4 regions of the Buttiauxella agrestis genome follow, and region 1 is predicted to be linked to each of the others. Evidence: predicted binding sites of a transcription regulator. Region 1 holds the regulator's gene; each other region holds the start of a gene.
The links. The regulator Fur, encoded in region 1, represses iron uptake genes when iron is present. The targets are predictions, from matches to a motif close to ATAATAATGAGAACNACTATCAA.
Positions count from the first base shown of each region.

Region 2: the regulator Fur is predicted to act here: its motif matches at 4,416-4,438, upstream of sodA (superoxide dismutase [Mn]).
Region 3: the regulator Fur is predicted to act here: its motif matches at 5,208-5,230, upstream of fepD (Fe(3+)-siderophore ABC transporter permease).
Region 4: the regulator Fur is predicted to act here: its motif matches at 1,909-1,931, upstream of DY231_RS10510 (TonB-dependent siderophore receptor).

Region 1 covers NZ_UIGI01000001.1:3,531,187-3,538,537, forward strand. Annotated here, with positions in the region: gene ybfF (esterase) at 1-488, shown strand, start outside; gene ybfE (LexA regulated protein) at 624-905, shown strand; gene fldA (flavodoxin FldA) at 1,057-1,587, shown strand; gene fur (ferric iron uptake transcriptional regulator) at 1,870-2,322, shown strand; gene chiQ (ChiQ/YbfN family lipoprotein) at 2,412-2,744, opposite strand; gene chiP (chitoporin ChiP) at 2,793-4,190, opposite strand; gene glnS (glutamine--tRNA ligase) at 4,663-6,330, opposite strand; gene nagE (N-acetylglucosamine-specific PTS transporter subunit IIBC) at 6,509-7,351, opposite strand, start outside.
Region 2 covers NZ_UIGI01000001.1:230,674-238,024, forward strand. Annotated here, with positions in the region: gene DY231_RS01065 (MFS transporter) at 1-1,273, opposite strand, end outside; gene DY231_RS01070 (DUF3053 domain-containing protein) at 1,688-2,398, shown strand; gene cspE (transcription antiterminator/RNA stability regulator CspE) at 2,674-2,886, shown strand; gene yiiM (6-hydroxyaminopurine reductase) at 2,964-3,638, opposite strand; gene sodA (superoxide dismutase [Mn]) at 3,709-4,329, opposite strand; partial or broken gene DY231_RS01090 (arabinose isomerase) at 4,610-5,017, shown strand; partial or broken gene DY231_RS01095 (L-rhamnose/proton symporter RhaT) at 5,001-5,501, shown strand; gene rhaR (HTH-type transcriptional activator RhaR) at 5,502-6,350, opposite strand; gene rhaS (HTH-type transcriptional activator RhaS) at 6,426-7,262, opposite strand.
Region 3 covers NZ_UIGI01000001.1:3,690,477-3,697,827, forward strand. Annotated here, with positions in the region: gene DY231_RS17515 ((2,3-dihydroxybenzoyl)adenylate synthase) at 11-1,627, opposite strand; gene entC (isochorismate synthase EntC) at 1,628-2,833, opposite strand; gene fepB (Fe2+-enterobactin ABC transporter substrate-binding protein) at 2,917-3,882, shown strand; gene entS (enterobactin transporter EntS) at 3,883-5,139, opposite strand; gene fepD (Fe(3+)-siderophore ABC transporter permease) at 5,252-6,259, shown strand; gene fepG (iron-enterobactin ABC transporter permease) at 6,256-7,248, shown strand; gene fepC (iron-enterobactin ABC transporter ATP-binding protein) at 7,245-7,351, shown strand, end outside.
Region 4 covers NZ_UIGI01000001.1:2,170,052-2,177,402, forward strand. Annotated here, with positions in the region: gene DY231_RS10510 (TonB-dependent siderophore receptor) at 1-1,862, opposite strand, end outside; gene DY231_RS10515 (alpha,alpha-trehalase) at 2,203-3,915, opposite strand; gene DY231_RS10520 (serine/threonine protein kinase) at 4,057-5,445, opposite strand; gene DY231_RS10525 (hypothetical protein) at 5,486-6,436, opposite strand; gene DY231_RS10530 (SH3 domain-containing protein) at 6,495-6,989, opposite strand; gene DY231_RS10535 (putative nucleotidyltransferase substrate binding domain-containing protein) at 7,277-7,351, shown strand, end outside.

The DNA of each region.
Region 1 (7,351 bases):
CGTTAACCGCCGTCGCCCCAGAACGTATCGATAAATTGGTGCTGATTGATATCGCCCCGGTGGATTATCAAGTGCGCCGCCACGATGAGATTTTCGAAGCGATCAATGCAGTGAGCCGCGCAAACGTGAAAACTCGCCAGCAAGCCGCCGTGATTATGCGCGAGCATCTTAATGAAGAAGGCGTGATTCAGTTTTTGCTGAAATCCTTTTCTGACGGCGAATGGAAATTCAACGTGCCGGTGCTGTGGGAGCAATATGAGAATATTGTCGGATGGAAAAACATCCCTGCCTGGAACGAACCGGCGCTGTTTATTCGCGGGGGAGCATCTCCTTATGTTGACGAATCTCACCGCGAACAGCTGCTTTCGCAGTTCCCACAGGCCCGTGCGCATGTGGTTGCCGGTGCTGGCCACTGGGTTCACGCCGAAAAACCTGATGCTGTTTTGCGCGCAATTCATCGTTTTATCGGTGAATCCGCAGCAAACTGATTAAAAACAAACCGACTGGCCGCAAGTTGCGGCTAACGCGTTGGCGCGCAAGCCATGCTGATGTATGATTGCGCGCTAAATTGCGCCAGAGCACCCCGCTCAGTGCCACCTGAATTCCCTGTCAGTAGTCTAATCATGGCAAAAGAACAAACGGACCGTACTACATTAGATCTGTTCGCGGACGAGCGTCGCCCGGGGCGACCAAAAACAAATCCGCTAACGCGTGATGAGCAATTGCGTATCAACAAACGCAATCAACTCAAGCGCGATAAGGTACGCGGCCTGAAGCGAGTGGAGCTAAAGCTCAATAATGACGCGGTAGATGCTCTCAACCAACTGGCTGAAGCGCGCAATATCAGCCGTAGCGAGCTGATTGAAGAGATACTACTCGCGCAACTGAAGCAGCATCTCAGTTAGTTTTAGTGCTATGTCCTGGTATGCAATGTTGCAGTCTGTGCACACCGGGGCGATAGCAGTTTCCGCACCACGAAGTGTTCTGCTATGATTGCCCTATCTGTGGCCAAATAGCAGCCACCATACCATTAAGTATCAAGAGGTTATTTTACTCATGGCAATCGTAGGCATTTTTTTCGGCAGCGACACTGGTAACACCGAAAATATCGCGAAAATGATTCAAAAACAGCTCGGTAAAGAAGTTGCTGAGGTGCATGACATTGCTAAGAGCAGCAAAGAAGACCTGGAAGGCTTCGATATTCTGCTTCTCGGCATCCCAACGTGGTATTACGGTGAAGCACAATGCGACTGGGATGATTTCTTCCCGACGCTGGAAGAAGTTGATTTCAATGGCAAACTGGTTGCTCTGTTCGGCTGTGGCGACCAGGAAGATTACGCGGAATACTTCTGTGACGCGTTAGGCACTATCCGCGACATCATTGAGCCACGCGGTGCAGCTATCGTCGGCCACTGGCCAACTGCGGGCTACCATTTCGAAGCCTCTAAAGGTCTGGCTGACGACGATCATTTTGTCGGTCTGGCTATCGACGAAGATCGTCAACCAGAACTGACGGCTGAACGCGTTCAGAAATGGGTCAAACAAGTTTCTGACGAGCTGAACCTGGCTGATATCATCAACGCCTGATGCCAGATGTGACGCAACTATTGGGTTGCGTCACATTGATAGATATTATCGATTAAAATAATCGCTACAAATTTTTAACTTTTCAGTTTGTCCCTGTACAATGAACTCCTGATCAAAAAGCTAGCAAGGCAAACAAATCGCGACTCAGCCGCCATTTTTTAGCTTGATTATGCATAATACTTGCGGTTCCCATTTAGAAGTGGCAGTTCTATAATGAGACGCATTCATCTTAACGCTCACCCTGAGTCCGAGCGAATCGTTAAGCAACAGGACAATTTCCGCATGACTGACAATAATACCGCATTAAAGAAGGCCGGCTTGAAAGTCACGCTTCCGCGATTAAAAATCCTTGAAGTGTTGCAAGGGCCGGTGAACCACCACGTCAGTGCGGAAGACCTCTATAAACGTCTGATTGATATGGGCGAAGAGATTGGTCTCGCCACCGTTTATCGTGTACTAAACCAGTTTGATGATGCAGGCATTGTGACTCGTCATAATTTCGAAGGCGGCAAATCCGTGTTCGAACTGACGCAGCAGCATCACCATGACCATCTGATCTGTCTGGATTGCGGCAAGGTTATTGAATTCAGTGATGATTCAATCGAAGCCCGCCAGCGCGAAATCGCATCACGTCATGGCATTCGTCTGACTAACCACAGCCTGTACCTTTACGGTCACTGCGCTGAAGGTGATTGCCGTACTGATGAAAACGCACACGAAATCAGCGAAAGGTAATCCGTATATTCTGCCTTCTGATTCAGAAGCCAGGCATAAAAAAACCGGTGAGGAAGCTCACCGGTTTTTTTATTGCTTACGCGCAGCCATTATTTGTTGTTAGCGCGAATCTCTTGCCAGATTTTGTCGCATTTGGCTTTTACCGCCTGGTCATTACCCGTGCGGGTCGCCTGAATGCAGTTCTGGTAATCCAGGGTACGCACCGTTTCTTTCTTCGCGAAATCCTGATGCTCTTTTTCCTGACCTAAAACATTTAACACACTCTGGCAGGCCTGGATTTTATCCGGGTTGCCTTCTGCGGTGTTAATACAAGCGCTATACGCTTGTTTCAATTTAGTATCTTCCGGAGCCGTTTTAGGTTGTTGCTGCGCACACGCACTCAAACCTAACGCCATCACCGTAATCAGAACTAGCTTTTTCATGTTTGATATCCTTAAGAAAACCGGGCGTGTTTAGCGCCCGGAATCACATCAGAAGATGGTGAATGGTGCGATAACAATAAATTTCACGTCACGCTCATCCTGGAAGATGTTGCCGTAACCACCGCCCCAGCTTGGGATGTCGGAATGGTTGTCGTATTGAGTGAAGTGCAGTTTGAACAGAGTGCCTTTCGCACGACCATCCTGAACGGTGTACAACGCATCAAGGCTGTACGCAGATTCTTTCAGGCGGTTATCCGCATCGTAGTAACCGTCTGTCGTTGGTTTGGAGCTTGGTTTAGCATCCCATGCGTAAACATAAGAAGCACCCACTGCCCAACCCGCAAGATTCCAGTTGCTCAGGTCATACATCGCGCCTGCAAATACCGCTTTTTCACCGTTGGCGTTGAAGTCAGAGCGGTTATCCCACCACACATCAAGACGACCGTTGGAAGAGGCGTAAGTTGGCGTCATACGCTGCAAGAAGTAGCCCTGTTGGCCATCGGCCTTAACCACGGTTCCTTCAAGGCGCAAATCAACCTGGCCGACTCTGTATCCGAGAGTCAATGCCTGCAACCATGCGGTTCCGTCGTACAGATCGTTCACGCTGCCGTCGGAAACTTTGTCACGCGTGCCGTAGAACTGGTAGCTGGTGGTTAACGGGCTGCCCGCGATATCAAATTTGTAGCTCGCCTTGGTGAAATACTGATCAACATAACCTTCAGCCTGACCAAATGCGGCCTCAAGAATCAGGTTATTTTTGAAGTCATATTTCGCACCAAGTGAATGTAAGTAATCGACTTTGGTGTTCTTATCGTTCTGATAGAACTTGTCCATTTCCAGGTGCCACGGAGCTTTATACTCGTTGGTCCACATGTAGGAGAAGCTCAGAGCACCAGAATCGCCATAGTCAAAGTTTGCACCGGCTTCTGCGCCCTGGTAAGTACCTGGCATGAAGCTCCAGTGTGGTGCTAACAGAGTTTGACCGGTTGGCTGAATGTAACCACCACGCGCCCATACCGGGCCGTATTTGAATTTAGCCGCTGCTTTATAAAGGCTGATGCCGCTCTTATCGCCGGAATAATCTTCGTCGTAAGCTTTGTTAGAAGAGGAGAATGCGATTTCATTTGGGTGACCGCTGTTAGCGTTTTCTGCCATTTCGATAGCAGTAAAGGCCGCAATGTCCAGACCAAACATGTCAGCGGCATAACCTGACTGGAAGTCCAGGTTTGCGTTCCAGGTGGAGTGCGCAAGGTTAGTTTCGTATTTACCCGTTGTGACGTCTTTACGGTCACGCTCACGCTGCCAGTAATAAACACCACCGGTCAGTGTTGAATCATCAACAAAACCTGCTGCTGTTGCCTGAGGGATGACTACTAATCCTGAAAGAGCCGTAACACCTGCGATTGCAAGCGCAAGCGCACTACGTTTGCCACTAAACGTACGCATAGAAAATTCCTCTTTGACGAATAAATAATCGCTGGACGTTAAAAGACGTCATATAGCGAAAAAAGTAAAAATGCCTAACGGCTAAAGCGGTTATGAATATTTGCCCGCATTACTGCTTTCTTAAGACTATTTTTCGCGACGCGAATTATCAACGACTTTGTAAGAGTTCATTCCGATATTATGACAGAGAGCACATAATTTATGAGTATTTGTAACAAATAGCGACTCAAGAGTTTTATCTTGATAATTGAAATTATTAACACACAAAACTCTATATGAGAGCGCTCACATAATTAAACAAAGAATTTTAAATGTTCCGATATTGACCGTGAATATTTTGCAGGAAGGAGTGTAAATAACATTAATTCGCAACGCGAATGTGAAGAAATGTTTAACCAGATGATTCTAAAGCGAAAAAAAAACGCCGCGATTTGCGGCGTTTTGTCACATATTGACCATGTAACCTAAGGGTTTATTCGCCCATTTTGGCCCAGGTATCACGTAGCCCGACGGTACGGTTAAATACCAGTTTGTCAGCCGTTGTATAACGGCTATCCAGGCAGAAATAACCTTCGCGCTCAAACTGATACGCTTTGCTGATTTCGGCATTTTTCAGACTTGGCTCGACAAAACCTTGCTTGATGACCAGAGACTCTGGGTTAATTGTTGCCAGGAAATCTTCAGCAGCACCTGGGTTCGCCACGCTGAACAAACGGTCGTAAAGACGGATTTCAACCGGCAATGCATGTTCGGCACTGACCCAATGAATAACACCTTTCACTTTACGGCCATCCGCCGGGTCTTTGCTTAATGTGTCCGGATCGTAGGAGCAATGCAGCACGGTCATGTTCCCTGCTTCATCTTTCTCAACACGATCGGCTTTAATCACATACGCATTACGCAGACGAACTTCTTTGCCCAGCACCAGACGCTTGTACTGTTTGTTGGCTTCTTCACGGAAGTCAGCGCGGTCGATGTAGATTTCACGGCTAAACGGCACCTGACGGCTACCCATCTCTGGTTTGTTAGGATGGTTAGGCATCGTGACCATTTCAACTTCGCCCTGCGGGAAGTTTTCAATGATAACTTTTACCGGATCAAGAACAGCCATCGCACGCGGCGCGTTCTCGTTCAGGTCGTCACGGATACAAGATTCCAGGGCAGCCATTTCAACGGTGTTGTCTTGCTTGGTCACACCAATGCGCTTACAGAATTCACGAATAGATGCAGCGGTGTAACCACGACGACGCAGACCCGAGATGGTCGGCATACGTGGGTCATCCCAACCCTCTACAACCTTCTCAGTCACCAGCAGGTTCAGCTTACGCTTGGACATGATGGAGTATTCGAGATTCAGGCGCGAGAACTCGTACTGACGCGGGTGCGCAGGAATAGTGATGTTATCCAACACCCAGTCGTACAGGCGACGGTTGTCCTGGAATTCCAGCGTACACAGGGAGTGCGTAATGCCTTCCAGCGCATCGGAGATGCAGTGGGTGAAGTCGTACATCGGATAGATGCACCACTTGTTGCCGGTCTGGTGATGGTCGGCAAACTTGATACGGTAAATAACCGGATCGCGCATGACGATGAACGGCGAAGCCATGTCGATTTTCGCGCGCAGGCACGCAGTCCCTTCAGCAAACTCACCGTTACGCATTTTCTCAAACAGCGCGAGGTTTTCTTCAACGGTGCGGTCGCGATATGGGCTGTTTTTGCCAGGAGAGGTCAATGAGCCGCGATATTCACGGATTTGTTCCGGAGTCAGTTCATCGACATACGCCAGACCTTTATTGATCAATTCAACCGCGTAGTTAAACAGCTGGTCGAAATAATCAGAGGAATAACGGATGTTGCCGGACCACTGGAAACCGAGCCATTCAACATCGTGCTTAATGGAATCAACGTATTCGATGTCTTCTTTTACCGGGTTGGTGTCATCGAAACGCAGGTTGCACTGGCCTTGATAATCTTGCGCGATACCAAAATTCAGGCAGATGGATTTTGCATGGCCGATATGCAGATAGCCGTTTGGCTCTGGCGGGAAACGGGTGCAAATGCTGGTGTGCTTACCATTGGCCAAATCTTCATCAATAATCTGGCGAATAAAGTTAGTTGGGCGGGCTTCGGCCTCACTCATCGCGGGTTCCTCTGTGCAAAAACTTTAGTTATCCGCCCATGATCTTATAAGCAAGCGTCGGAAACAACCTTTTGTTGAATAAATAAGGGGATTGGGAAGGGTCGGCAGGAGCAATAAAAAAGCGGCTGGAGAAAAAACTCTCCAGCCGCTAAAGGCACAATCTATGACTCAGGAGCGATTATTTGCCTTTAATTTCATACAGAGGCGTTTGGCCTGCAACGACGGAACCTTGCGCCTGGATAACCAGACCGCTGTAGTCGTCGATGTTGCTGCAAACAACCGGGCTAATCATGGAGCGAGCATTGGCGTTCAGGAAATCAAGATCCATTTCCAGAATCGGCTGGCCTGCAACCACTTCAGCACCCTCTTCTACCAGACGAGTAAAGCCTTGTCCGTTCAGCGCGACGGTATCAATGCCCATATGGACAACGATCTCAGCACCCTTTTCGGTTTCAAGACAGAACGCATGGTTCGTATTGAAGATTTTTACGATAGTACCGGCAGCTGGCGCGACAACTGTTTTCTCAGTTGGCTTAACAGCAATACCATCACCTACCGCTTTGCTGGCGAATGCTTCATCAGGAACCTGCTCCAGCGCGACCACATCACCCGTTACTGGTGATACCAGTGCCGCGATAGTGACAGCGTTTGGTACAGCCTGTGGTTTTGCAGCAGCGACTGGCGCAGCGGTCGCAACAGCGGCAACCGGAGCAGCAGCAACGTCGCCTACTGTTTTCATTGCGTTAGCAATTTTCTCAGCCACAAAGCCGACGATGATTTGCACGCTGGTTTTGTTCAGACGGATAACACCGGTTGCACCCAGGCGTTTAGCCAGAGATTCGTTCACCAGTGAAGAGTCTTTCACGTTCAGGCGCAGACGAGTGATACACGCATCGATACCTGTCAGGTTTGCTGAACCACCTACAGCCGCAATGTACTGACGAGCCAGCTCAGAAACATCCTGATTGGTGTTGGTGCTGACATTCACGTCCTGACCATCAGCTTCATCACCTGCAACAGC
Region 2 (7,351 bases), 3.3 Mb from region 1:
CCGGAATCGCCAGTAACATGAAAATAGTTTTGAACGACAGCTCGGCCTGCATCAGGAATGCACCACTAAATGCACCCAGAATACCGCCGAAACGCCCAAGCCCTAACATCCACGCCACGCCCGTTGCACGCCCTTGCGTTGGATAAAAGCCCGCTGCCAGCGCAGGCATCGACGATTGTGCGCCATTCATAATGGTGCCTGCGATAAACACCATCACGCCCATTAACACCAGGCTTGAGGTCGAGAAACCGACCAGGCAGACGAACGCGCCTGTCAGCAAATAACCCACCGCGACCACTTTGTTCGGGTTTAGCTTGTCCATCAGCGCACCAATAATGAGTACACCAATGCCACCGCCCAGTGGGAACAGCGCGGTGATAATCGACGCCTGGCTCAGTGTTGCTCCGGTTTCACGAATCAACAGAGGCAGCCAACTGGTCAGGAGATAGAAAATCAGCAAGCCCATGAAGTAGGTGATGCACAGCATTAATGTTCCCACCAGATAACGCGGTGAGAAAATAACGCCAAGCGCCGTTTTATCTTTGATATGACCGCCCACTTCGTTCAGCACGAAGCGCAGGTTTTCACCCGACGGTAACGGCGCGATACGCCGCATAATCGTGGCGATATCTTTTTGTGGTTTGTTTTTTACCACCAGATAGCGGGCTGATTCAGGAAGCCAAATCATCAGCACCACGGACAGAATCAGTGGCATCACACCGCCGAGCACTAAAACGCTTTGCCAACCGTAATGGGGAATCATCCACGCGGAGACAAAACCGCCCATCGATGACCCAATCGGGAAGCCAACGAACATCAGGTTCACCAACAGCGCACGTTTACGCTCGGGTGCGTATTCGGACATTAATGTTGCGGCATTGGGCATGGCGGCACCAAGACCCAGACCGGTTAAAAAACGCAGCAGGGCGAGGGACGTCAGGCTGGTGGCAAAGGCGGTCAGCAAGCTAAATCCGCCGAAAACCAGAATCGAGAGCACTAACACTTTTTTGCGCCCGATACGGTCAGCCATTGGCCCGGCGGTTAATGCGCCCACCGCCAGCCCAACCAGAGCCGCACTCATTACCGGGCCAAGATCGGATTTCTGCACACCCCATTCCTGCACCAGATCAGAGGCTATAAAACCGATGATTGCGGTATCGAAGCCGTCCAGTGCTACGGTAATAAAACAGAGAACGAGGATCATCCATTGGTATCTTGAAAAGCGATTATTGTTTATAAATGCCTGAATATCAGTCGTTGTTGTCTTTGTCATAAGGCATGTCCTGTAGGATACAGAGATGTTCGATTATCGAACAATAATTCGTTAATCGTTCGTTAAATCAAACCACTCAGCAGGCTATTGGGCAATCATCCCTCGGGTGTTAGTGTGCGATTATCGTACTGATTACGTGGGTGTTGACGGGATGATTGAAATTAACCTTTTAATATTAATAGGTTGGTAGTGTTTTCTCAGCGACAAAGCGACGCCGAATTTGTGAGAAAGATAACAATCATGCAACATCAATTTGCCTTAAGAGATTAATGCGAAAGGGTATCTTGCAAAGTCAGGTTGGACTATCCTTAGCAGCATTATTGGGTATACCCGTTGCCCTTCAATATGCAGGGTTGTTGGCTGCATCCTGAGGCTGCCTGGGTATATTGTTGAATGGTGAAAGGAGTAGAAAAGATGGCGACAGGTAAGTCCTGGTCACGCTGGTTTGCGCCGCTTGCGGCAATTTTAATGGTAGTGAGCTTGAGCGGTTGCTTTGATAAAGAAGGCGATCAGCGCAAGGCATTTATCGATTTCCTGCAAAATACGGCGATGCGCAGCGGTGAACGTTTGCCGACGCTGACAACCGACCAGAAAAAGCAGTTTGGCCCGTTGGTTTCTGATTACGCGATTCTGTATGGTTTCTCCCAGCAGGTGAACCAGGCGATGGACGATGGCATGCGCCCGGTAGCCGACAGCGTAAACAGCATTCGTGTACCGCAGGATTACATGACCCAGAGCGGTCCACTGCGTCAGGCGAACGGTTCTCTGAATGTGTTAGGCCAGCAAGTCCAGAATGCAAAAATGCAGGCTGACAGCGCACGTTCCACGTTGAAGCAACCAGACGATCTGAAAGTGGTGTACGACAAGGTTTATGAGAAAGTGGTTATTGCTCCGGCAGATGCCATGGCTCCGCTGATCCCAGCGGCACAAACCTTCACTGCGCAACTGGTGCAAGTGGGTGATTTCATCCAGCAGCAGGGAACTCAGGTTGGTTTCACCGCGGGTGGTATTCAGTTCCCAACGTCACAGCAAGCCAGCCAGTACAACTCGCTGATTGCTCCGCTGGCGTCACAGCATCAGGCGTTTATGCAGGCTTATTCAACGGCAAAAAACTCCATGCAGTAATGGCGATTTCCCCCGCTTAATTGCGGGGGATCCCAGAGGTGGCTTGAGCTCCAGCCCTGTGGACGGCTAAAATAAACCTTGTTATTCACCCTGCTTATATGAGTTAATACATCCATCGGTTTGAAGCACAGAACCTTTAAGCAGTTTAGTAGCGCAGTCCTCAAAGAGTTATCATAGATACCCTTCGACGTGATCTACCTTCCTTTATCGCTTTAAAAATCTGTAAAACATTCCAATTGCGCCGGAAGGCAAATTTAATTTAAAAGGTAATATCTATGTCTAACAAAATGACTGGTCTCGTAAAATGGTTCAACTCTGACAAAGGCTTCGGCTTCATCACTCCTGACGATGGCTCAAAAGACGTGTTCGTACACTTCTCTGCTATCCAGAACGATGGCTACAAGTCTCTGGACGAAGGCCAGAAAGTGTCTTTCACCATCGAAAGTGGTGCTAAAGGCCCAGCTGCTGGTAACGTAACTAGCCTGTAAGGTTAGCGTTAGCAAAGCTAAGAATTTAAAAACCCGCCTCGGCGGGTTTTTTCGTATCTGGGATTTATTTACCCAGCTTACTTACCAAATAAACGCCGCGAATTATCCTCGATCTTCCCGGAAATGCGCCTTTTCTGCATAGTGCGCGTCCAGCTGACGGACAGCCCCGCCGCCGACAGCAATCGGTGATACTGCTCATCATCAAACGGCATATGCCACGCTGTAGCAATCGCTTCTGCCACCGTCACATCACTCAGACGAGAAACCAGCTCCAGCGGTGATTCCGTCGATACATTTCCCGCCAAAACTACCCGATACAGCCAGCCGCAATAACCCGTTTCCTGCATCAAGGACGACATATCGTTAATGCCAAAATGGTAATTCAGCTTGTAGCACGGCGAACGCGGTTGCGTGACCTGAATCAGGGCGTCGCCCCAACGGAAAATATCGCCGATATAAACATCTTTTTCGGTCAGGCCTTCGGTCGATAAATTTTCACCATAGGCCGGAGCCGTAAATAGCTCTGCCTGCTCAGGGAATTCACGCGCCCAGTACGTGTAATGCTCACGTGGATAGTGGCACAACGCGCGATCTGGCCCACCGTGCACAACTTTTTCAGCCTGCTGATCGCCTTCCAGCCCAAGCTCAGTGAGTTTAAGTTCACCATCTACCTGATATTTGGCGATAGCGCTGGGTTTGCTGCCTTCGTATTCGCGGACTTTGCCAAGATAAACGTTTAGCGGATAGTGCATCTGAACCTCCCTGCAACAGACATAAAAAAAGCGAGCCATCAGGCTCGCCTCTCGTCAGCTGCAATGCAACTTATTTTTTAGCGGCAAAACGTGTTGCTGCTTCGTCCCAGTTCACAACATCCCAGAATGCTTTGATGTAGTCAGGGCGACGGTTTTGGAATTTCAGGTAGTAAGCGTGTTCCCACACGTCCAGACCCACGATTGGGAAGCCGGAAACGCCAGAAACTGCTTCGCCCATCAACGGGCTGTCCTGGTTTGCAGTAGAAACGACAGCCAGTTTGTCACCTTTCAGAACCAGCCACGCCCAGCCGGAGCCGAAGCGAGTTGCTGCTGCTTTCTCAAATTCTGCTTTGAAGTTGTCAACGCTACCGAAATCACGCTCGATGGCAGCCTTCAGATCACCTTGCAGAGTGGTGCCAGTTTTCAGGCCTTTCCAGAAGAAGCTGTGGTTAGCGTGGCCGCCCGCGTTGTTACGCAGAACGGTTTTTTTGTCAGCTGGCAGTTGATCCAGTTTAGCGATCAGCTCTTCAACTGGCAGGCTTGCGAACTCTGGCAGAGATTCCAGCGCTGCATTCGCGTTGTTTACGTACGCCTGGTGGTGTTTGCTGTGATGGATTTCCATCGTTTGCTTGTCGAAATGCGGTTCCAGTGCGTCGTATGCGTAAGGCAGGGATGGCAGGGTATAGCTCATATTCTTAACTCCTTGAAGGGGTAAAGTATCAACTGGCGCATATCTGTTAACGCCGCGTAATCAGTTGGTTCATTATAGTTAATTAAATGATATTGAAAATGATTATCAATGCCGTACTTTTTATAAGGTTATCACTTTTCATCATGATGGCGAAAATGTGAGCATTGTCAGGCGGATAAATCGTTTTTTGCCACGCTGTTCAGAAACTGGCATTACGGCAAAGGCAGTGCAGCAAAATTAGGGTGATAGTCGGCGTTTCTTTGAATCCTGGAGCATCATCATGTCGCTTAACGTCGCCCTTTTTGGTATTGGCCTTGATACTTACTGGCCGCAGTTTTCTGGTCTGGAACAACGTCTGACGGGTTACTTGCAGCAAATTGACCAGCGCCTCACGAAGCTTAATGCCACGGTGATCAACGGCGGCCTGATTGATAGCGTGGCCAAAGCCGATATTTTTGCCACGCACCTGCAAAGCCAACCGGTCGATGCCATCGTGCTTTATATCAGCACCTACGCGCTGAGTTCCACGGTTCTGCAGCTGGTACAAAAGATCAACAAGCCGGTGATTATCCTCGCCCTGCAACCCGAGCTGGGTTTGCCGTACGGGAAAATCCGCGACATGGCCGATCGTGGCGAACGCACCGGCGAATGGCTGGCCCATTGTCAGGCGTGTAGCGTGCGGCATCTTCTCGGCGGGTATGTCATTTGCGATGGACGCCGCAAAACCGATGCATGAAGCTGCCGCTGCGTTAGGTGTGGACCCGTTGTATGTCGCGCTGCCAAGTTACGTGATTATCATGGGCGGTGGTGCGGTGATTAACCTCGGTTATTGCTTCATTCGACTGGCAAACATGAAGAGTTTGTCGATAAAAGCCGACTTCTCGCTGGCAAAACCGCTGATCATCAGCAATGTGTTATTCGCCGCGCTGGCCGGTTTAATGTGGTATCTGCAATTCTTCTTCTACGCCTGGGGCCACGCCAAAATCCCGGCACAATACGACTACATGAGCTGGATGTTGCACATGAGCTTCTACGTGCTGTGTGGCGGGTTGGTTGGCTTGATCATGAAAGAGTGGAAATCAGCAGGCAGAAGGCCGGTTGGTGTATTGAGCATCGGTTGCGTGGTGATTATCATCGCTGCGAATATCGTCGGATTAGGCATGGCTGCGTAATTACGCTTCTACCGTGTACCGTTGACGCCACATCCGTGGCGTCATCCCCGTTTCTTTCGTAAACACTACCGAAAAGTAATTACTGTCCTCAAAGCCGCAACGCGTGGCGACATCTCCAATCAACAGTTCACTATGACGCAGCAAATCCTGGGCCTGGCAAATCTTTAACTGGCGTAAATACTGGCTAATCGTCATGCCGGTTTGTTGGCGGAAGAACTGGCGCAATTGGCGCTCTGCCACCTGATGCTGCTGGCAAAACTGCGACAGTTCAAAAGGCACATCGAGACTTTTTCCCAGGGCAGCCATCAGTAAATCGAGAGTTTCGTTGCTGTCAGGCCCGGCGGAGTCCTGAGATTGGTAACGGTGGCGACGCAGCAAAATACACAGTTGCAGAAACAGGCTTTCCGTCAAACATAACGACAGCGCATCGGGCTTCACGCTTTCGTGTTCCAGTTGCGCGATTAACTGCCTTGCCTGCGCCATACCGTGGCTGCTCAGTCGCCAGCGCGGATCCTTCCCTGCCACCGTGGTGTTTTGCAGCAAATCCTTCCAGTCGACGTTCAGTTTCAACCGTTCCGGGCAGTAAATAATATTATGCAGCACCAGGCCGTTCACTGATTCGTAGCTGTGGCGATCTTCGGCACGAATGTAAAACAGGTCGCCGCAGGTTATGCGATAAGGGCGGTCATTGAGAATATGCAGGCCGTTGCCGCGCCACACCAGAACCAGCTCGCAGAAATCATGGGTATGTTCGGCAAAGACGTTTTGCGGATAGCGGTCAGCCACCGCCACGGGCTGCGTGGCAGAGGCGAAAAAATCTGCTTTCTTGAGAACTAAATGACCCGCCACCGTGATGCCTCAAAAACCGAAAGAATCAGAAAGTATTGGCTTTTTTGGCTAAAAAAACGGTGACTGCCTTCGCGATTACTGAAGTTGCGTGTCGCGCCCCTGGCGAATCTCACGCGGGGACCAGGAAAACTCACGCTTAAAAAGCGTCGAAAAATGGTTACTGTCGCCAAAACCGCACTGGAAGGCGATTTCCGTCACGCTCTCCTCGCCATGGCGCAGCAAATGACGCGCTTTCATCAGGCGCAAACGGTTGAGATAACGCTGCGGCGTCATGCCGGTTTGCTGTTTAAGCTGCCGATGCAACGTGCGCAAGGAAAGAGTGAATTGCGAGGCTAACTGTTCCCAACAAATATCCTCGGCAAAATGGTCTTCCAGCCACGCCATCAGTTGATTTAAGCGGCCTTCCGAATTGCTTGCGCCTTCCATCATGCTGCCTTTACGCAGCAAGACCAGAAGCTGCATAAACAGAATTTCACGGTTGGCGACGGCGTGCGTGTCTGCCGCTTCGCCAATGTGCTCAAACTGATCAATCAGACCACGTACCTGTTGCAGCACCGGCTGGTTCACGCGCCAGTGCGACGGATAATTGCCGTCTTGTTCCTGCGGCAGCAACTTATCGAGACCGGATAAAAAGCAAAACGCATCCGGGGCGCGATACAGAATATTGGTCAGGCACAGATTTTCGGTGTGCTCGTACAAATGACGGTCGTGGTCACGGACAAAGCAGACTGAACCGCCGCTCAATGTGTATGGCTGGCCGTTAAAAACGTGCGTTCCAGTGCCATGTTCCACAATAACAATTTCATAAAAATCATGATGATGTTCAGGGAATGCAGCCTGGGGTAAGCGCGGCTCAATTGCCACGGATGAATGTCCAGATGGGAAAAAGTCAAAACCATGTAATACCGTCATCATTACCCCCAAGCTTTTTTAACATTGCCTGATAGTAGGTAACGATTCTCATCTGCACCTTAAAGTTTCGACACGAAATCAGTTAAAAC
Region 3 (7,351 bases), 160 kb from region 1:
TCTCCGTCTATCAGGAAGCCAGTTGCTTATCAGCAATCAACTGGCGCAAACGTTTTTTGTCCACTTTGCCCACCGCAGTCAGCGGCAGGTTTTCAACGATTTCAATGCGATCGGGCAGTTTGAAGTCCGCAATGCCGAGCTCACGCAGATAACGGCGAATCTCTACGGCGCGGAACGGGCGCAGGCCGACGATAAACGCGCAGCTTTTCTCGCCCAGCAGGCTGTCTTCCATCGAAACCAGCGCGGCATGAACGATCTCTTCGTGGCGCAGTAACAGGTTTTCGATCTCTTCAGCGGCGATCTTTTCTCCGCCACGGTTGATCTGATCTTTCTCGCGCCCCTGAACCGTGATGTAGCCGTCTTCGGCAATCGAAATCAGATCGCCCGAGCAGTAGAAACCGTTGGCATCAAAGGCGCTGGCGTTGTGCTCCGGGCTGCGGTAATAGCCACGGAAGGTGTACGGCCCGCGCGTCATCAGGCGGCCCACTTTGCCGTGCGGCAATGCATTCCCGTTTTCATCTGCCACCCAAACTTCGTCGTCCGGGCACATCGGTACACCCTGGGTTTTGAAGATGTGCTCATTGTCGTCATCCAGGCGCGTGTAGTTCACCAGCCCTTCCGCCATGCCGAAAACTTGCTGTAGCCGGCAGCCGATTTCAGCAGGAATACGAGCGGCCAGCGCTTCGCTTAAACGTGCGCCGCCCACTTGCAACAGTTCTAATGATTCGAGGGATTTATTGCTGCCCCACTCGCCAATCGCTTGCAGCCACAGACTGACAGCAGGCGGTACCAGCGCGGTGACGTTTATCTGGTGGCGTTCAATCAGCGGGAAGCAGAGCGTCGCGCTCGGGTCGTTTGCCAGCACCACGCGCCCGCCGCCGTAAAAGACGCCCAGCGAACCCGGCGAACTCAGCGCGTAGTTATGCGCCGCGGGAATCGCGCACAGGAAGCGGGTATGGGCATCAAAACGGCAGATTTCTACGCTGCGGCGAATGCTGTAGTAGTAATCGTTGTGCGTGCGTGGAATCAGTTTTGGCGTGCCGGTGCTGCCGCCGGAAAGCTGGAAGAAAGCCACTTCGTCAGCCGCCGATGGGGTGGCGACAAAGTTCTCTTCCGGCTCGCCGATCAATGCGCTCAGCGAACGTTCGCGATCGTTTTCATTGAGCAATACCGCCATACGCAGCGAGGGATTTTGTTGGCACAGCGCATCAAGGAAATCATCGTGGGCGAACAAATTGTGTTTGCGATCGGCGATCACCACCGCCGGTTCGATTTGGCGGGCATACGCTTCCATTTCAGTGCGCTGATGGCTGAACAACGCGTTCACCGGAGCCACGCCAATTTTCAGCAACGCAAACAGCGTGATGTACAACTCAGCCACGTTGCCCAACTGCACCAGCGCGGTTTCGCCATTGCTCAGGCCGCGTCGTTTTAGCGCACACGCCAGGCGAGTGGCGGCCAGTTCCAGCTCGCGGTAGCTGTAATGGCGCTCACCTTCAATTAACGCAATCGCGTCATTTTTGGCCTGGCGGGTGAGAATATCGGTCAGCGGCAAATCCGCCCAGTAGCCTTTTTCGCGGTAGTGGGCGGCCAGGTCATCCGGCCAGCGGGTAAATTCGATAGCCATTTATTTAATTCCAAAAACGTTGAGCATGGTGGAAAGTTTGACGCCGGTTTCACGCCATTCAGATTCGGGCGATGACGCCGGAACGATGCCTGCGCCCGCGAACAATCGCACTTGCTTGCCGCCGACGCGCGCGCAGCGAATCGTCACCACCCACTCGCCATTCCCCTCGGCGTCGCACCAGCCGACAATCCCGCCAAACAGTTCACGGTCAAACGGCTCAAGTTCGGCAATAAGTTTTTGTGCAGCTTCATGCGGGAAGCCACTTAACGCGGGCGTCGGGTGCAACAGGCAAGCCAGAGAAAGTGCGTTGTCCTGGCTGTCTTTAATTTGGCCGTAAATCGGCGTGGCGAGGTGCCATAAGGTCGGCGTGGTGATTAATTCCGGGGTGTCGGAAAGCGTTAAATACTGGCTACGCGGCAGCAAAACATCATGCATCGCCTGCGTCACCAGACCATGTTCGTGGCGGTCTTTGGTGGAACGCAGTAACTGCGCGCCAATTTCGCTGTCGCGCTGGATATTATCTTTATCACGACGCGCCGAACCGGCGAGCGGCAAGGAGCTGAAATTCTTGCCTGATTTGCGTAACAGCAATTCCGGGCTGGCGCCCACCAGCGAGCTGCTATCCGGCAACGGCACGTGGAAGTTATAGCTGGTCGGGTTCTGGCTTATCAGGCGATTAAGCAGCGCGTCGAGGTCAACAACCGCATCGGTTTCAATATCAATCAGGCGCGAGAGCACCACTTTGTCGATATCCGGCTGGGCGGTAGCGGTGGCGGCATGGGCCACCATTTCCATAAATTTTTCTTGTTCAGGAATCGCCTGGCGCGAGGCAATATTCAGCGACTGGCCGCCGCGTTTTTGACAAGCCGCATCCTGATGCTGTGCGCGTGAAAACGGCTGCCAGCTTTCGGGGATGAATAATGCAGAAGGCTGGCGCGGGTCGAATGGGATAGCCCCTACGACAACAGGCTTTTCGATGCCGTGCTTTCGGGCGCTGTCGAACGCTTCGCGCAACTGAGTTTGCAGATGACCATGGGAATGTGCGCCGTCTAGCGCCGGGGTATCCAGACGGGTAAAGCAGCCGCTTGTGGAAAAACTGCGGTAAGGCGACATAAAGAAAAAGCTGTCTGCGCAATGCTTCACCGCTTGCCCTGGCGTGGATGTAAGCGGCTTTTCTTGTGGCGGCTTCGCCATTGACGTTTCCATGCATCCTCCGTAAAAACATGACAAAAGATAGTAATAATGATTATCATTTGCTTTTCGGTGTCGTAACCTAAAGAGAAAAGGACATGCTGTCAACAAAGGCTAAATTTTTTTTAACAATTCCCGCACTCGTATTATTGAGTTTGAGTCACCTCGCCCATTCCGCCGACTGGCCAAGAACCATTACCGACAGCCACGGCTCGCACACGTTTGAACAAGCGCCAGTGCGCATTGTTTCTACCAGCGTGACGTTAACCGGCTCGCTGCTGGCGATTGACGCGCCTGTGGTCGCAAGCGGTGCAACCACGCCAGGAAATCGCATGGCGGATTCACAAGGTTTCCTGCGCCAGTGGGGCGATGTCGCAAAAGCACGCCACGTTCAGCGTTTGTACATTGGCGAAGCGAGCGCCGAAGCGGTGGCCGCACAAATGCCGGATCTGATTTTAATTAGCGCCACCGGCGGTGATTCTGCCCTCGCCCTTTACGATCAGCTCTCTGCCATTGCGCCAACGCTGGTCATCAATTACGACGATAAAAGCTGGCAGCAGTTGCTCACGCAGTTGGGCGAAATCACCGGGCATGAAAAGCAAGCTGCCGCAAGAATTGCCAGTTTTGACAAGCAATTGAGCGAGTCCAAAATGCATATGACACTGCCACCGCAGCCCGTCACAGCGCTCGTTTACACCCCAGCCTCACGCTCGGCAAACCTCTGGACGCAAGAATCTGCGCAAGGGAAATTGCTCCAGCAGCTTGGCTTCACGTTATCCACTTTGCCGGTGGCGGTTCATGCCAGCCAGAGCATGGGGAAACGTCACGATATCGTGCAATTGGGTGGCGAAAATCTGGCTGCCGGTTTGAACGGTGAAAGCCTGTTCCTGTTCGCCAGCGATGAGAAAGACGCCACCGCGTTGGAAACTAACCCGCTGCTTTCGCATATTCCTGCCGTGCAGAATAAGCGTGTGTACGCGCTGGGCACCGAAACTTTCCGTCTGGATTATTACAGCGCCACGCAGATTCTTGAACGCATGAGCCAGTTGTTTGCCAGTAAGTAGCTATTTGACGGTTGCCGCTTCGGTTTGCTCCGGGGCGGCTTGCAAATAACCGCGCAATTGCACCAACACAATCGCCAATACCACGCCGCACAACGTTAACGCTAAACCGCCGTAACTCGCTGCTGCGACTGGCGTTAATGCCACCGTCATTCCGCCCAAAATTGCGGCCCCTATCGCATCGCCCGTCACATTCTGCGCCGTCCATAAACCGTTGATGCGCCCTAACATCCCGTCCGGCGTCAGCGTCTGAATTAAGGTGTATTGCAGTAATGAGCTGATAGCACTGAGATAGCCAAACAGCGCCAGGCACGCCAGCCCAAGTCCCCAAACCGGCATCAGGCTAAAGATGCCAATGGAGATAAACGACACGATTCCCGTCCCCAGCATAATCATGCCTGGGCGAACGTGATGCGCGATACGACCGCTGGTCAACGCGCCAATAGCAGCCCCGAGCGGAACGGCGGCGTACATCAGGCCGATTTGCGCCGCGCTCATATTCCAGTGCCCGGCGAGTGCCGGATACAACACGCGCACCGCGCTCGCCATCGTCAGTAGCGCACCGACTAACGCAATGCCGCCAATAACCGGATGGCCGACCAGGAAACGCAGCCCGTTCCACAACGAGAGCAGCGGGTTTTCACGCGCCTGCGGCGGCGGTGCCAGTTTCGGCAAACTCAGCAGCGGCAATAACGTGATAAACGTGCCGACGGAAGCCAGCGCGTAGTTCCATACCACACCGCCCGATGCCAGCAGCAGCCCGCCAATCATGGGTGAAATCACTGAACCCAGGCGCACGGTGAGCATGGTTATAGCGCTCGCCTGCATTAAATTTTCACGCCCAACCAGCGCGGGAGTCGCCGCCAGAAGTGCCGTCACGCCCAGTGCGCCAAAGAATCCATCCCACACGCCAAGCAAGTAAATCGCCGCCAGCGAAGGTTCCGGCAACGCGGCGTTAATCGTCAGGCCAATAAAACCGACGCCACACGTGGAGCGGGCGAGCAAAATCAGACGGCGGCGTTCATGACGGTCAGCCAGCACCCCGCCCATCATCAGGCCGATAAACATCGCACTACCGGTTAGCGTCACCGCGAGGCCGACTTGCAGCGAGGAGCCGGTCAGCGTCTGGATTTGTACCGGAACGGCAACGCCGAGTAACCCCAGCGAGACAATGGAAATAAAGCGAGCAAGGAAGACGGCGCGAAAAGCGGGATGAGTCTTGAGCAAACTGAGATTTAGCAGCAAAGAATTGCGGTTCATTACAGGGCCTTAAAGCGAATTTTTCTTTCCGGGTGCGAGGCGGCTCATGCTAACATAAACAAATAAGAGTGATAATGATAATAACTATCATTAATTTTCATGAAAGGGATTTATGTTATTTCCACGGCCATCAACACGCGTTGTGACGCTGCTGATTCTGTTTTTGCTGTTGCTCTTAATGGCGGTAATGAGTCTGCTTATTGGGGCAAAATCTCTGCCTGTTGAGGTCGTTATCGATGCGTTCAGCGGTCAATGCCGAAGTGCTGATTGCACTATCGTGCTCGACGCTCGCCTTCCGCGCACGCTGGCAGGCATTCTCGCCGGTGGCGCACTCGGCCTTGCCGGGGCGCTGATGCAAACTCTGACACGTAATCCCCTCGCCGACCCCGGCCTGCTTGGCGTCAATGCCGGGGCCAGTTTTGCCATTGTATTAGGCGCGGCGGTCTGGAGTTTTTCCTCACCGATTGCCCTGCTCGGCATGGCCTTTGCTGGTGCGCTGTGCGCAGCCCTGGTGGTGGCATTTACCGGAAGCCAGGGAGGCGGGCAACTCAGCCCGGTGCGCTTAACGCTGGCGGGCGTTGCGCTTGCCGCCGTGCTGGAAGGCCTGAGCAATGGCATCGCGCTGCTTAACCCGGTGGTTTATGACCAGTTACGTTTCTGGCAAGCCGGAACACTGGATATTCGCACCCTCGAAACGCTGAAAATCATCGTGTTGCCGGTGCTGGCAGGCTGCGCCATTGCCCTGTTTATAAGCCGTTCACTCAACAGCCTGAGCATGGGAACCGACACCGCCACCGCGCTGGGCAGCAAAGTTGTACGCACTCAATTGCTCGGTTTAATCGCCATCACGTTATTGTGCGGCAGCGCGACGGCAGCCGTTGGCCCGATTGCGTTTATCGGCCTGATGATGCCGCATCTTTCGCGCTGGCTGGTGGGCGCCGATCACCGCTGGTCGCTCCCCGTCACCCTGATTGCCACGCCTGCGCTGTTGCTGTTCGCCGATATTGTTGGCCGCCTGCTGGTGCCGGGCGAACTGCGCGTGTCGGTGGTTAGCGCGTTTATTGGCGCGCCGATGCTGATTTATTTGGTGCGCCGCCAGCGCAAAGGAGCGAATGCATGACCCGTCTCTCTCCTCGCTTACTGTTCGTCAGCCTGGCGCTATTGCTGTTCAGTTGCGCGTTAGGCATGTGGAGCCTGGGAAGCGGCGTTTTACCGCTTTCAGTAGGCCAGGTGATTGACGCTCTGGCCGGTTCCGCACCGCGTAATGTCTCACTGGTCGTTGTCGAATGGCGCTTGCCCCGCGTGGTGATGGCGCTACTCATTGGCGCGGCATTAGGCGTGAGCGGTGCTATTTTCCAGTCGCTGATGCGCAACCCGCTCGGCAGCCCGGATGTGATGGGCTTTAACACCGGTGCCTGGAGTGGCGTGCTGGTGGCCATGGTGCTATTCGGCCAACATCAAACCGCCATTGCCACCTCGGCGATGGTCGGCGGCGTTGTTACCGCTCTGGTGGTCTGGCTGCTCGCGTGGCGTAACGGCATCGAAACTTTCCGCCTGATCATTATTGGTATTGGCGTGCGGGCGATGCTGGTCGCGTTTAATACCTGGTTACTGCTGCACGCCTCGCTTGAAACGGCCATCTCCGCCGGGCTGTGGAATGCCGGTTCGCTCAATGGTTTAACCTGGGGGAAAATCTTCCCGGCCGCACCATTAATGCTGTTGGCGTTGGTCGTTGGTGGATTGTTGGTCCGGCGGATGCGCCTGTTGGAAATGGGCGATGACAGCGCCTGCGCGCTTGGCGTTTCGGTTGAGCGCTCGCGTCTGATGCTGATGTTAACCGGTGTGATTCTGACCGCCGCCGCCACCGCACTTGCCGGGCCGATTTCGTTTGTCGCCCTGGTCGCCCCACACATTGCGCGTCGCCTGAGTGGCACTTCGCGTTGGGGTTTACTGCAATCAGCGCTCTGTGGTTCGGCGTTATTACTGGCGGCCGATTTGTGCGCTCAACATCTTTTCATGCCGTATCAGTTGCCGGTCGGCGTGGTCACGGTAAGCCTCGGCGGTATCTATTTAATTGCGTTGTTGATTCAGGAGTCCCGTAAAAAATGAGCCAGATTTCCGCTCCACCGCGCCTGCATGGCGAACAGCTCACATTGGGATATGGCAATCATGTGGTCGCCGACGGCCTGACCGTTGCCATTCCTGACGGGAA
Region 4 (7,351 bases), 1.4 Mb from region 1:
ACGTATGGCGTGTTGCCGTCGTTACCGTCAATCGCATCTTTGAAGCGCACTTTATTGTAAGTGTACCCGGCGATGGTTGAGAAACGCTGCGTCCACTGGGAATGCGCTTCCAGTTCAACACCTTGCGAGTGAACTTTGCCCGCAGGTTCGTAGTAGCTACCCTGCACGATACGGTTGCCGACATCCTTCTGCGTCAGATCATACAGCGCCACGGTATACATATCCGCGGTGCCCACTGGCTGATATTTCACCCCCGCTTCATACTGCTCGGCAGTGGTAGGTTTCAGCAATTTGCCATCGGCACCCGGCAGAACCTGCGGGGTAATGGCCTGGCTGTAGCTGATGTACGGCGAAACACCGTTGGTGAAGGCGTAGAGTAATGATGCCCGACCACTGAAATGGTCATCGGTACGGTTATCCGTTACGTCGCTATCAATGGCTTCTGCCACAATATGGCTCTTCGTCACGATATGGTCGTAACGCCCAGACAGCGTCATATGCCACTGATTCCACTTCATATCATCCTGCAAATAAACGCCGGTCTGTTCGTACTGGCGCTTGCCTGCTTTGGTCAGCAAACCCTGGTTGATGGTGGAGTAAGTCGGGTCACGCGGGTCGTAATAGTAGAAACCGCCAGGGCCGCCGGACTCGCCGGTCCATGGGTTGATATTGGTGGTATAAGCGGAATCATCAGACAGATTATTGGTGTATTTATGGAACTCGCCGCCGAGCACCACTTTATGATCAAGCTCGCCGGTGGCGAAATCTGCTTCCAGCTGGTTATCAATGGCATAAGCATCAAGAGAGGAGGTTTCGCCGCTGTAGTAACGCATCAGTTCATTATGCTGCGCATCCGCCCAGCCAATCTGATAAGCCTGTTTCAGCCCGACGTTGGAATGGGTGTAACTGGCGTTTGAGCGGAATGCCCACACCTCATCGAATTTATGCGCAAACTCATAGCTGTAAATCTGCTGGTGGCGTTTGAACTCGTCATTACCCGGCTCGACGTCAGAGAATCCGGTGCTGATTTTGCGGCCTGTCGAAGAATAAATACTGCCGTCTGCCGGAACCGAACCGTGGAAACCGCCTGAAGGATCTTTTTCCAGATACGCACGCATCACCAGCGAAGTATTTTCGTCCGGTTGCCAGAGCAGGGACGGGGAGATGGCGTAGCGTTCATCACGGGTATTTTCATATTGGGTATCGGTATTTTTGGTCATCCCGATAATGCGATACGCCCATTCGTCGTTAATCGCATTGGTGTAATCAAACGCCGTGCCGTTGGTGCTGTTATTGCCGTACATCGCGCGAACATGGCCTTCCTCGATGAACTGCGGGCGCTTAGAGGTTTCCATCACCAGGCCGCCAGGAATAGTCTGCCCGTAAAGTGCGGAAGAAGGCCCTTTGATAACATCGATGCGTTCGAGGAACCACGGGTCAACCTGAACCACGTTGTAGCTGCCGCCGTCACTCATCAGACGCAGGCCATCAAGGAAAATGTTATTGACATCACCGCCGTGGAAACCGCGCAGGGCAACGGTGTCATAACGTGTTGCGCCACCCGCAAAGCCGGTGAACACGCCAGGCGTGTAATTCAGTGCGCTGTTAACCGATAACGCGCCCTGGTCGTCCATTTGTTGACGTGTAATCACTGAAACCGACTGAGCGGTGGTGATGATGGGCTCGTCAGTTTTGGTCGCACCTTTGCTCACCGGCGAGGTGTAGCCTTCCGTCGCGCTAGTGGAAGTGGGTGCAGGTGCCGCGGTCACGACGACGGTATCTTCCGCCATTACATAACTCGGCGCAGACAAAGCAAGCGCGCAGAGTAAAGCGGAGCGCTTTACGGTAAATACCAGTTTCATGAAGTGTAATCCCTGAAGCCAAAATGTAATTGCTTGTAATAATGGAATGCGAATTATTATCGTTATTGTTTGCGGTTTCAAGTACAGATATTGGCAGGGAGGAAATGAAAGACCATGAAAAGAAAGGGGATTGGGGAGGGAGGAGTCCCCACTCCTTTGACCTATCTCTTATACGTAACGTTGAGGGAAGGTTCCTGCCAATACGGAGAAGACTCCGTTCACTAAACGTTCACCGTTAACAACGGATGCAGAGATAACCAGACGTTCGGGTGAACGGAAAAACACCACAACTTCCAGATCTCACCCTGACAAAATTGCCAGGGTGAGGGCAGGAGGAAAACTACTGCGCGGTTGCCGGAGCGGGCTTCGTCGCCTCCGTCACCGGACCAGGCGTTGCCGAAGGCAATTTGTCTGGCGTTGAATCACAAGGTTTCTCGCTACCACACAATAAATCGAGCATTTTTAGCGTCACCCCGTTAGTCCAGCCGAAGCCATCCTGTAACGGATATTCGCCGCCACCGCCACCCGTACCGGTCGAAGAAACATCATATTTCTCCACCAGTTTTTTCTCCCGGTTGTAGGTGTGCTGCACGTTAGTCAGGAATCGCCAGCTCACTTCCATGGCTAAATCCTGATGCCCGTAGTTTTGCAAACCTTCTGTTGCCACCCATTGCAACGGCGCCCAGCCATTTGGCGCATCCCATTGCTGGCCAGTTTTCAGGTTGGTGGTGGCAAGGCCGCCAGCTTTCAGCAACTGCGCCCGGGTAATGGTTGCCATTTTATCGGCGTGTTCTTTCGATGCAGAATGGACATACAGCGGGAACAGCGACGCGGCAGTCAGCTGCGAACGAACCGCGTTAGTTTTCAGATCGTAATCCGCGTACCAGCCTTGTTTCGCATTCCACAGATGCGTTTCCATGGCTTTCTGGCGAGCATCAGCCAGTTGCTGATATTGTGCTGCGGCATTGCTGTCTTTCGCCACGCTGCTGGCGTGAGCGAGCGTTTTTTCCATCTGGAACAACAGCGCGTTCAAATCGACCGGCACAATCGAGGTGGTGCGAATCGAACCCAGTTGTTCCGGGTTATCCATCCAGCGCGAGCTGAAATCCCAACCGGACGCGGCGGCGGCACGCAAATCACGGTAGATTTCCGTCGCCGGGCGATTCGGGTTGTTTTTCGCCGTCGTCACATCGTCGAGATACGATTCAGTACGCGGTGTATCGCGGTCATCCCAGTAACGGTTCAGAATGGAACCATCTTTGAGTTTTACCACTCGCAGATTCTGCGCCCCCGGTTCCAGTGCATCGCTGCCCTGCATCCAGTAGGCGTACTCTTTTTTCAGCTGCGGCAGGTAAGTGGTGTACGTATCATCGCCCTTGTGGCTGGCGAGCAGTTTGACCATAAAGGCGAAGAACGGCGGTTGCGAGCGGCTCAGATAATAGCTGCGGTTGCCGTTGGGAATATGTCCCCAGGCGTCAATCTCATGGGCGAAGTTATCGACCATATCCTGCACTTTGTCCCAGTGGCCGCTTTCCGCAAGCCCCAGCATCGTAAAGTAGCTGTCCCAATAATAGACTTCACGAAAACGCCCACCCGGAACCACATACGGCTTCGGCAGCGGCAGCAAAGAATCCCATTTGCTCGCGCTATCTGTGGTGCGCGTCAGCACCGGCCACAGGCTGTCGATATGTTCACGCAACGACTGGCCTTCTGGCGGAACATATTTTTCACCTTCTTTGGGCAGCACAAAATTCATATTCACAAAGTGGCGCAAATCGAAGCCCGACTGGTTTCTCTGCATCCGGTAATCGGCGAGGATCATCAGCGGATCGTTTTTCGGCACCGCATCGGCAAAGGTCTTTTGGTCAGGGAACAACTTTGCCGTCTGAACATCGGTAAACAACGGGCCAAGCAGAATATCAGGCGGTTGCGGCAGGGGTTGTAAACTCTCATCGGCTGTTGCTGGCAGGGTAAAACTCACGAAGGCACAACCGATAGCTATTTGAATCGCAATAAATAAAGTGCGAGGACGGCGCAAAACAGGAATCGTCATTTATTTTTCTCCTTGTCAGGTTCGCGTGAAAATTTTCGCGATCAACCCTATGAAAACCTTAGACGATTTTCCGGGCTGTGGAAGGAGAGAAGTCGCATCTTGCAACAAAGCAGATAATTTACCTGTACACGCCGTCGGGCCTTATCCCTGCGGATTGATCAGCCAGGTTCCCGCTTTTTCGACCGATAACGTCATGTTTCGCGTTTGATGGCTATCACTTAACGTAATGGTGTAGTTCCCCACCGGTAATTGCAGGAAGCCATAACCGTTCGCGCCCGGTGTCACTTTTTGTATTTTCCCGTTCACAGCCAGCGTTTCGCCATCGTTCATGCGCACATAAACTCGCGCCATCATCCCCTCGGCGGCAGGAACTGCGCTTTTTGCCGTGGCAGGTTCGGCTTTGTCCTGGGAGGCAGTCTGTTCCACTTTCGCGGTTTCAGGATGCGAACCCGCAGAAAAATGGCCGCCAAAAATCACGGCGCCAATGGCAATGCCGGCCAGCAAACTCGCGCCCGTCAGCAGAGGTAATTTATAGCGCTTTTTAAACGGCGAAAGCGGCGTTATCTCCGCGTCTTCGACGGCGACCAACATGGTACCCGGCTGTTTGAGCGGCGCGAGGCCATGAATATTCGTCAAGGGGATTTCAGCCAGGGCGGCAAACTCCGCAATCGACTGCGGGCGGTCTTCCGGTTTCAACGCCAGGGCGCAGTCAACGGCGTGCAACAGGCTGTGGGAATAACCTTCCGGGCGGTTTTTCGCAAGCTTAACGCACGGGTCCTGAATGGTGCGCGTCACGCTGGCGGGAGGGCAGGTGCCGGTAATCAGGGTATACAGAATGGCACCGAGTGCATAAATATCGGTCCAGGGGCCGAGCTGGTTTTCGAGGTCGTCGGCATATTGCTCAAGCGGCGCAAAACCAGGGTTCAGCGGCGTTTTTATCTCTTCACCGCTCTCAGGATGAGTCCGGCGTGGCGCTCCCGCATTGAGCAACAGCGGCGCTCCGTTGTCCTGAATTTGAATGCTGCGCAGCGACAAATCGCGGTGAACAAACCCTTCGTCATGTAACGTTGCCAGCGCGCTGCACAACATCGGTAACATGCGGCGGATCCACGCATCGTTAATGACTTCGGGTTGCTGCTGATGCAACTCGGCAAGCGTGATGCCGCTGGAGTAGGTCGTTGCCGCATACGCGGTTTCGTTTTGCGTCCAGAAACTCAACACCTGCAACAGATTCGGGTGGTTAAACTGTGCAAGCAGGCGCGCGGATTGCACAAAACGACTCATGCCGTTGTTGAACGCCTGGCTATCTTGCTTGCTGCGCAGCACCAGTTGCATGTTATCGCTGCGCACGGTCAGCGCTCGCGGCATAAACTCGTGGATCGTCACCGGGCGCTCGAGCTGGTGATCCCACGCTTTATACACCACGTGAGTGTGGGTGGACTCGGTGACTTGCTGAATCTCAAATTCGTCGAAGCGGAAACCAGGCGGCAGAGCGTCGGGAAGTTCTGGGTCGTATTCTTTATCAGTCATGATGGCCTTTCTCTGCACGAAATCGACGAAAAATCACAAATTACTTCTGGGCGCGCCATGCGCCAACAGCCGGGTCACGCAATTGCGGACGCAGGGAGTCAATCAACAGCAGCGTGATAGGGGTATCCGGGGCAAGCCATGCCGACCAGACTTTGCGCACTTCATTCAAACGCGCCTGAATGCTTGATTCGTCAATCGTCATTTCACGAGAGACTTCCACCGCTACGGTGCCGGTCGCTTGCCAGCCATTTAACTCAGCGTTATAAGGCAAAATCATCCAGCTTTGCGGCGCATGTTCATTGCTCACGACCATGCGTTCGTTATTCAGGCTGGTGATAAGCAGGCTGTCTGAACTTGCGTCATTGCTTAATCCGCTCACCGGGAAACCGTGTACAAACGTCATTTCATGGCGTTTTTCACCATGCACGCCGCTTTGAATGATTTCGCTGCGACCGTTGAGCCAGCCGCCTTTTTCGCATTTCCCGTTGGGGATAAACATTGCCGACGCGTTAGCATCACCTTGCCAGAAGGTGCGCAAATGGCAGCCATCTTGCAGCGTAAACTCCTGCCATGGGGTGCGGTCTGCCAGCGGTGAGTTTTCATCGGTTCGCGGCGTGGTGTTCGGTTCGCTCGAAATATCAGGGGCGACAATCACCGCCCAGTCGCTGCTTTTGGTCGCGGTGCCGACGGCCAGCGTGTCACCCTGCGGGCTTTCCAGCTTCCAGCTCACCAGTTGAACGGTGCTGCACTGGCTTTCAAGAAGCGTGCCGAGGCGCGGCATAAAAGTATTGAGTACCGTAGGTTTTTTATCGCCATTGGCCACAATTCGCAGCGGTAGCTCGGCGGCACACCAGCTTTGCGGGGTGTTATCAGCAACATTATCAATCCAGACATCCAGCTTTTGCGAGGGGGATTGGACGATACGATAATTCCCCGCCCACGCCGTAGAGGAAGCCAGCAGCAGCGCCAGACCCGAAAGCCAGAGTTTCATAAAAATCCTTGTTAGCCGAACAACTTTAAACAAAAGTCATGACGTTAAACGTCAACGATTAATCAATAATCCACGTGCCGCTATTGGCGTTCTGGCAGGCTTTGCTGGCATCATCGACCGCAACACATGTGGTTTTCTTGGCCGCTTTGCGTGGACGCGGGCGATCTTTTTTCAGCGTTTGCGCATACAGCTCGCTTTTCACCAGCGCACGCATCGGCACATAACCCAGCAATTCGGTTTTATCCTGCTCGGCAATCGCCAGCCAGTTATGTTCAACCTGGCCCAGCACGGTATAACTTTGTCCGTTCTCAAGGGTGCTGATGACTTTCCCGCCAAAGTCCGGTTTGCTCATAATCGAGCCTGGATACAGCGCCCGATAGCTGGCGTTTACAGGGGTAAATTCAGTGGGAGCCGCCACCGCGTATCGGTGAGTCAGCGTAACGCCATTGATTTCACTGGTCACGATTGTATCGTCCGTCATTTTTGGCGGTGGCGCTTTACAACCCACGACTGTGGCCACAACAGCAAGGATCAACAGGCTTCGCAATTTCATCGTAACTTTCCCTGAAAAAATGGTTCAAACCTGGTCGCCGGCGGGGATGAAAAGGGCGAAAGTGAAAGCCAGGTATTTGAAGAAGTATTCACAACAGTTATACATGGTAACGTTAATTTTACATCGCCTGATTAACAATTCAATGGTGATGTAACTGATTGACATTATTAAATGTTAAGCCGGTCAAGAACAGCGTGTACCAGGTTAATTGATATGCTGAATAGTATGGCTATTTGGTCACCTGCCAGCCTATATTATGAAACAGGATTTCAACTTTAGGATAAATAATGACGATGGAACCGTTATTGCCCAATATCTGCGATTTTATCGCGCATGTTTCGCCACTCAACACCCTCCCTGCG